Regions from separate parts of the Streptomyces sp. NPDC006012 genome, predicted to be linked through region 1. Evidence: riboswitches for the same ligand, from Rfam matches in the RefSeq annotation. Region 1 holds a riboswitch; each other region holds the start of a gene.
What was found. A riboswitch is a leader RNA that binds a small molecule or an ion and turns the genes downstream of it on or off. The one in region 1 is predicted to bind S-adenosylmethionine.

Region 1 (2,256 bases):
CCGCACCCGGGGAGACACATGTCCGTGTCCAGCACGCCACTCGCCGCCGTCCCGTCCGCCCAGCGGCCGGCCCGCTTCCGGGGCAGGATCGGCCGGGACGCCCACAGCGGCCACTACGCCGTGCCGCGCCGCTACCGGCTGCACCTCACCACCGCCTGCCCGGACGGCCTGCGGATCGCGGTGGGGCACGGCCTCCTCGCCCTGGACGACATCTGTCCCATCACCTTCCTCGCCGCCGTCCCCGACTGTCCCGGCGGCGGCCACTCGGCGCTGCGCCCCTTGTACGAGGCCGGCGCGCACCGCTACACCGGGCCGGCCCTCGCGCCGGTGCTCAGCGACGACTGGTCCGGGCGGATCGTCAGCAGCCACGCCTCCGACATCCTGCGCGACCTCGACCGCTGCTTCGGCGACGGGCGTGCCCGGCTCTACCCGAGCGGCGCCGAGACCGAGATCCAGGAAGTGGAACGGCTGTGCGCGCAGGGCATCGAGGCGGCTGCACAGCGTGCGGGCCGGGCCGGCGCCGCCCCGGCCGAACGGGCCACCGCGCTCAACGTCCTGACCGACACCCTGGACTGCCTGGAACGGCGCCTGACCGGGCGGGAGTTCCTGGTCGGCGACGAACTCACCGCCGCCGACGTCGAGTTGTGGGTCGCCCTCGTCCAACTCGACACCGTGCACCGCCACCACCTCGACGCCGCCGCGGTGCACCGGGTGGCCGGCCACCCGGCGCTGTGGGCGCACGCCCGGCGCCTGGCCGCCCGGCCGGCCTTCGGCGCCCACCTCGACCTGGACGGCATCGCCCGCCGTCACCACGCCCGTTGCGCGGGTCTCGAAGCAGCCGGCTCGGCCGTCCAGATCCTGGACTGGGCGCACCACACGGCCGTCGCTCCCGGCTCCCGGCCCAGGTGAGCGGGGAGGCGGCCGGTCCAGCCCGCGGACGGGCGTTGACATGGGCCGGGCGGGCTGGCTTACTTACCGCTCAGAACGGTCATGAGCGTCAGCGACAAGCCCTGGCTTGCTGACCGGCAACCCGCGCACCGCGGTGGGGTGCCCCAGGTGAGGACCGGACCGAATGGTGTTTCGGTAACCGCGAGGGCCCGCAGCGGCCGGAAAAGCGAGTGACGGACATGTACACAGCTCCCCGGACGGCCCCCGGCCGCCCCCAGAGCTGCGTACACCCGTACGCCGGGTTGCTCGTCGCCGACCGCACGATCGATCTGCTCCGCGTGAACAGCGCACTGTGTACCGCGCCGGGCCGCGCCCGCTGCCGGGGCTGACAGCACTTCCAGCCCCCGCGTTCCCCGCCCACACCCATCCCATGGTGTGCCCCCGTCTGTCCGCCCAGCTCCCGGTTCCCGTGCCGTTCCGTGTGCCGCGCCGCGCCGTAGCGCCGTCGCCGTGGCCATGCTGATCCGGCACGGCCACCGGGGCGTCCGAATCCGCCGGAGCCCGTCATGTCCGAACCCCCGGGCGGCGCCGTGTACGTCACCGCGCCGCCGTCGGCCGACACACCGTCAAAAGCCCTGCCCGTGCGGCGAGTCGTGCCGCTGCGCAGGCCCGGACGGTGGATCGCCTCGGCCGTCGTGCTGGTGCTCGTGGCGCAGGCCGCGCACGGACTGGCCACGAATCCCTTCTACCAGTGGGACCGCTTCCACTACTGGTTCCTGCGGCCCACCATCCTCGACGGGCTCCTCATCACCCTCGAAGTCACCGCGTTCAGCGCCGTGCTGGGCCTGCTCGGCGGCGTCCTGCTGGCGCTCGGCAGGCTCTCCGGCAGCCCTGTGCTGCGCGCCGTCAGCTGGACGTACACCTGGCTGTTCAGGTCCGTGCCGCTGATCGTCGTACTGATCTTCCTCTACAACTTCTCGGCCCTGTACCGGACGGTGAGCCTCGGAATCCCCTTCGGGCCCTCCTTCGTCAGCTTCGACGAGTCGAAGCTGGCCACCGACATGGTGGTGGCCGTGGTCGGCCTCAGCCTCAACGAGGCGGCGTACGCGGCGGAGGTGGTCCGCGGCGGCGTCCTCTCCGTCGACCAGGGCCAGCACGAGGCCGCTGCCGCGCTCGGCCTGCCGAAGGGCCGCCAGTTCACCCGGATCGTGTTCCCGCAGGCCCTCAGGTCCATCACGCCGAACTACGTCAACCAGCTCATCGGCCTGGTCAAGAGCACGTCCCTGGTGTTCTACGTGTCGCTGCTCGACTTGTTCGGCTCGGTCCAGACCATGGGCAGCACCTACCCCGGCGACATCGTGCCGCTGT
Region 2 (2,256 bases), on a different contig from region 1:
TGACCGTACGGCTCGCCCCGCCGCCCGCGAGGTACGGCTCCGCCGCGCGCAGCCAGTCGGCGCGTCCGGCCAGCACGCCGGCGCCGAAGGGGGCGTACAGCTTGTGCCCGGAGAAGGCGACCCAGTCGACGTCGAGGTCGCGCACCGACACCGGGTGGTGCGGGGCGAGCTGGGCGGCGTCCAGGACGATCCGGGCGCCGTGCTCATGGGCGGCGGCGGCCAGCTCGCGCACCGGCCACAGCTCGCCGGTGACGTTGGAGGCGCCGGTGACGCAGACCAGGGCCGGGGCCTCAGCGTCGCGGTCGCCCAGCGCCCGCCGGAGGGTCGCGACCGCCTGGGCCGGGGTTTTGGGGGCGTCGAGGTAGCTGACCCGGTCGTTCTTCCAGGGCAGCAGGGCGGCGTGGTGCTCGGTCTCGAAGACGAAGACCTGGCAGTCGGCCGGGGCCACGGCGGCGAGGAGGTTGAGCGAGTCGGTGGTGGAGCGGGTGAAGATCACCTGGTCGTCGGCGCGGCAGTCCAGGAACCCGGCGACGGTGGCGCGGGCGTTCTCGAACAGGTCGGTGGACAGCTGCGAGAGATAACCGGCGCCGCGGTGCACGCTGCCGTAGTAAGGGGCGTACGCGGCGACGTCGTCCCAGACGCGCTGGAGGGCGGGGGCGCTGGCCGCGTAGTCGAGCGCGGCGTAGGTGACCTCGCCGCCGGTGACGAGCGGGACGGTGACGTCACGGCCCAGGACGGGCAGCGGGGCACACACGGCCGGGGCGGAGGCAGCGGTGGAGACGGACATGGCACAACTCCCGTGAAGGCAGGCGGAATTCACCGCGCGAGCACCGGGACGGCGGGTGCGGCTCAGCGCGGGAAGAAAGTTTGAAAGGGGTGAAAGGGTGCGCGGAGGCGGGGCTCTGCGGCCCTATCGCATTCGCTTGCTCACGGGTGGCTCCCTCGACCTCCAGGACCCCTGGATTCCACGAGGGGTCCGCGCTTGCCGCAGACCTCGCTGCCTGCGGCCTGGTCTTCACCCGGGGCACCCCGCCACGGACGGAGGGTTGCCGGACAGTCGGCCGGGGCCGAATGACTGTCACTCATGACCTGAACGGAAAAGTACGCGGATGATCGATCGCCCGCAACCCGTGTCCGGATGACGGGACGCACACACGCGTAGGCGCGGCCCCGTCACCGGACGAGGCGCTGGTGCGATCGCCGCGCCCAGCGCGCGCCGAAAAGCAGGAGGTCGGCCACGAAGACCACCACACCGATGACCAGAAGGTAGGTCAGTCCCTGCACCACCGTGCCGACCAGGCCCAGGCCGACCGCCACGAGGATCAGGAACAGGAAGAACGCCAACACGGGCGGCCGCCTCCTCCGGTCCGGCCTCAGCGACGCGCGAGGCGGCGCCCGCGATCGGCGCCGGGCGCGTAGGGCCGGTCGTAGTGCTTGAAGATCTCTTCCTCACGGGCGGCCGGCAGGACACCGTCCGTGCCGATCGACGGTGCCTTCCTCACCTGCCCCCGCGTGTACGCCACCCGCACGTATCCGGGTCCCACGGTCGCCTCGTCGACGGGGACGAAGACGAGTCGCTGCCGGGTGGGCAGCCCGGTACGGACGGTGGCCACGGCCGGCGCATCGGTGGTGGTGTCCACGTAGACCCCTTCCAGGGCACCGATCTTGCGACCCTCGGAATCGATCACGTCACGATTGCGCCACTCACGGATATCGGCTGAATGGATCATGCCTGGCTCCTCGCGGCCCGCCGGGGACTCTCCTGTCCTCCCACTCTACTTTGACCTGGTATTTTCCGCGGGTCGTCCCGGCGCTGGTGCCATGGCCGGAAAGGTTTGCCGACGGCTCGCGCCGTCCGATGCCGGTGGCACCTCCCGCGCGAGCGGAGCCGAGCGAGAGGGGAACCATACCGGGCGTCGCGAGCCGGTGGACCTTACCGGTCGCAGTCCTGGGCGTGACTGGCGGTCGCCCAGCGGTCCAGGGAGTTCCTGGCCGCGCCCGAGTCGATCGACTTCGCGGCCTTGGCCATGGCCGTGCGGATCTGCTCCACCAGCGGCCCGTCCTCCGGCTCCAGGGCCACCAGAGCCGCCGCCGAGTTCAGCAGGACGGCATCCCGTACCGGGCCCGGCTCGCCGTCCAGCAGGCGGCGGGCCACTGCGGCGTTGTAGGCGGGGTCGGCGCCGCGCAGGGCCTCCACCGGCACCAGGTCCAGGCCGACGTCCCGCGGGTCGAAGACCTGCTCGGTGACCTTGCCGT
Region 3 (2,256 bases), on a different contig from region 1:
GCGGCTGCACGAAACCGGCCAGCTGCGGCCAGTGCATGTTGAGCAGCGGGCGGGCCATCAGCTCGGTGACCCGGCCGCCCTGTCCGGCCGCGCCGGCCAGCGGGCGGTCGTACATGGCCTTGACCAGGTCGACGTCCGGCTCGGTGAGCAGCGGGCCGACGATCCCGGTGACGAAGTCGGAGGAGAAGTCCCGCAGGTCGGCGTCGACGAAGCAGACGATGTCCCCGCCGGTGACCAGCAGCGAGCGCCACAGCACCTCGCCCTTTCCGGGGACGGCGCGCAGCCGGGGCAGGATGTCGTCGCGGTGGACCACCCGGGCGCCCGCCGCGGCGGCCACCTCGGAGGTGCGGTCGGTGGACCCCGAGTCGACGACGACGATCTCGTCGACCAGCGGGACGTCCCGCAGCATGAGGTCGCGCCGGACGGCGGCGACGATGGCGCCGACCGTCTCCTCCTCGTCGAGCGCGGGGAGCACCACGGACACCGACTGGCCCGTGCGCTGTTTCGCGGCGAGTATTTTGTGCAGTGGGCGGTCGGTCACGGACCAGGAGCGGGTGGCCAGCCAGCGTTCCACTTCTTCCAGCACGGTCGGCGGCTCCTCACTGTCGTGATCACACCCGGTGCGTGTGTGATACGTCTCGCGGTTCGGACGACTATCTCAACTGTCCTGGCCTTCGGTTACAGTCTTGAACAACGCGGATGACCATCGCATGTCGGGGGTCATCGGTGTACACAACCGCATACAGCTCATCCAGAGGGGCAGAGGGATACGGCCCGATGAAGCCCCGGCAACCCTCCAGTCGGTACTCGTACTGATCGCAGCGCAATCCGATCGTCTTCGCGAGGCTCCCGGCTTGGGAAGGTGCCAATTCCGTCTCACGGCGAGATGCGTCGTGGGGAAGATGAGGAGAAAGGGCCTCGCCTCACATGGCTGTGCAGACCGTTGCAAGCACCGCGAATCCGTCTGTCGATCTCGGTCCCGCCGCTGCCCTGAGCTGCCGCGAATGCGGTCACCGGGTGCCCCTCGGCCCGGTGTTCGCCTGCGAGGAGTGTTTCGGCCCGCTGGAGATCGCGTACGACTACTCGGCGTACGACACCGAGGAACTGCGCCGCACGATCGAAGCGGGACCCGCGAACATCTGGCGCTACGCGCCGCTGCTGCCCGTCCCCGCGGACGTGGCCGAAAAGCCCAACCTGAACCCCGGCTGGACCAAGCTGGTCCAGGCCGACAACCTGGCCCGCGAACTGGGCGTCACCGGCGGTCTGTACGTCAAGGACGACTCCGGCAACCCGACGCACTCCTTCAAGGACCGGGTGGTCGCCCAGGCGCTGGAGGCGGCGCGCGCCTTCGGCTTCACGACCCTCTCCTGCTCCTCGACCGGCAACCTGGCCGGAGCCGTCGGCGCCGCCGCCGCCCGCGCGGGCCTGCGCTCCTGCGTGTTCATCCCGCACGACCTGGAGCAGGGCAAGGTCGTCATGGCCGCGGTCTACGGCGGTGACCTCGTCGGCATCGAGGGCACCTACGACGACGTGAACCGTTTCTGCTCCGAGCTGATCGGCGACCCGGCCGGCGAGGGCTGGGGCTTCGTCAACGTCAACCTGCGGCCGTACTACGCGGAGGGCTCCAAGACCCTGGCCTACGAGATCTGCGAGCAGCTCGGCTGGCGGCTGCCCGACCAGATCGTCGTCCCGATCGCCTCCGGCTCCCAGCTCACCAAGATCGACAAGGGGCTGAAGGAGCTGATCGCGCTGGGCCTCGTCGAGGACCGGCCGTACAAGATCTTCGGCGCGCAGGCCGAGGGCTGCTCGCCGGTGTCGGCCGCGTTCAAGGCCGGGCACGAGGTGGTCAGGCCGCAGAAGCCGAACACCATCGCCAAGTCGCTGGCGATCGGCAACCCGGCCGACGGCCCCTACGTCCTCGACATCGCCCGCCGCACCGGCGGCACCGTGGAGGACGTCACGGACGAGCAGATCGTCGACGCGATCAGGCTGCTGGCGCAGACCGAGGGCATCTTCGCGGAGACGGCCGGCGGGGTGACCGTGGGCGTGGCGAAGAAGCTGATCGAGAACGGCGTCCTCGACCCCGCGCTCACCACGGTCGTCCTCAACACCGGCGACGGCCTCAAGACCCTCGACGCGGTGGCCGACACCGGCCTGACCGCCACCATCCGTCCGAACCTGGACTCCTTCCGAGAGGCCGGCCTCGGATGACCGGCGGCTCCGTACGGCCGGACGGCTCCGCAGGGCCGGACGCCT

Region 2: linked by a shared signal. The riboswitch ahead of ACFYPJ_RS18140 (aminotransferase class V-fold PLP-dependent enzyme) and the one ahead of ACFYPJ_RS28850 (amino acid ABC transporter permease) in region 1 are both predicted to bind S-adenosylmethionine.
Region 3: linked by a shared signal. The riboswitch ahead of thrC (threonine synthase) and the one ahead of ACFYPJ_RS28850 (amino acid ABC transporter permease) in region 1 are both predicted to bind S-adenosylmethionine.

The regions. Positions count from the first base shown of each region.
Region 1 is NZ_JBIAIE010000021.1:48,239-50,494, reverse strand. It holds gene ACFYPJ_RS28855 (glutathione S-transferase C-terminal domain-containing protein) at 25-909, shown strand; SAM riboswitch class IV at 987-1,096, shown strand; gene ACFYPJ_RS28850 (amino acid ABC transporter permease) at 1,455-2,256, shown strand, end outside.
Region 2 is NZ_JBIAIE010000009.1:8,718-10,973, reverse strand. It holds gene ACFYPJ_RS18140 (aminotransferase class V-fold PLP-dependent enzyme) at 1-787, opposite strand, end outside; SAM riboswitch class IV at 974-1,090, opposite strand; gene ACFYPJ_RS18135 (hypothetical protein) at 1,174-1,344, opposite strand; gene ACFYPJ_RS18130 (PRC-barrel domain-containing protein) at 1,374-1,730, opposite strand; gene trpD (anthranilate phosphoribosyltransferase) at 1,934-2,256, opposite strand, start outside.
Region 3 is NZ_JBIAIE010000008.1:245,866-248,121, reverse strand. It holds gene ACFYPJ_RS17840 (glucosyl-3-phosphoglycerate synthase) at 1-586, opposite strand, end outside; SAM riboswitch class I at 745-909, shown strand; gene thrC (threonine synthase) at 928-2,211, shown strand.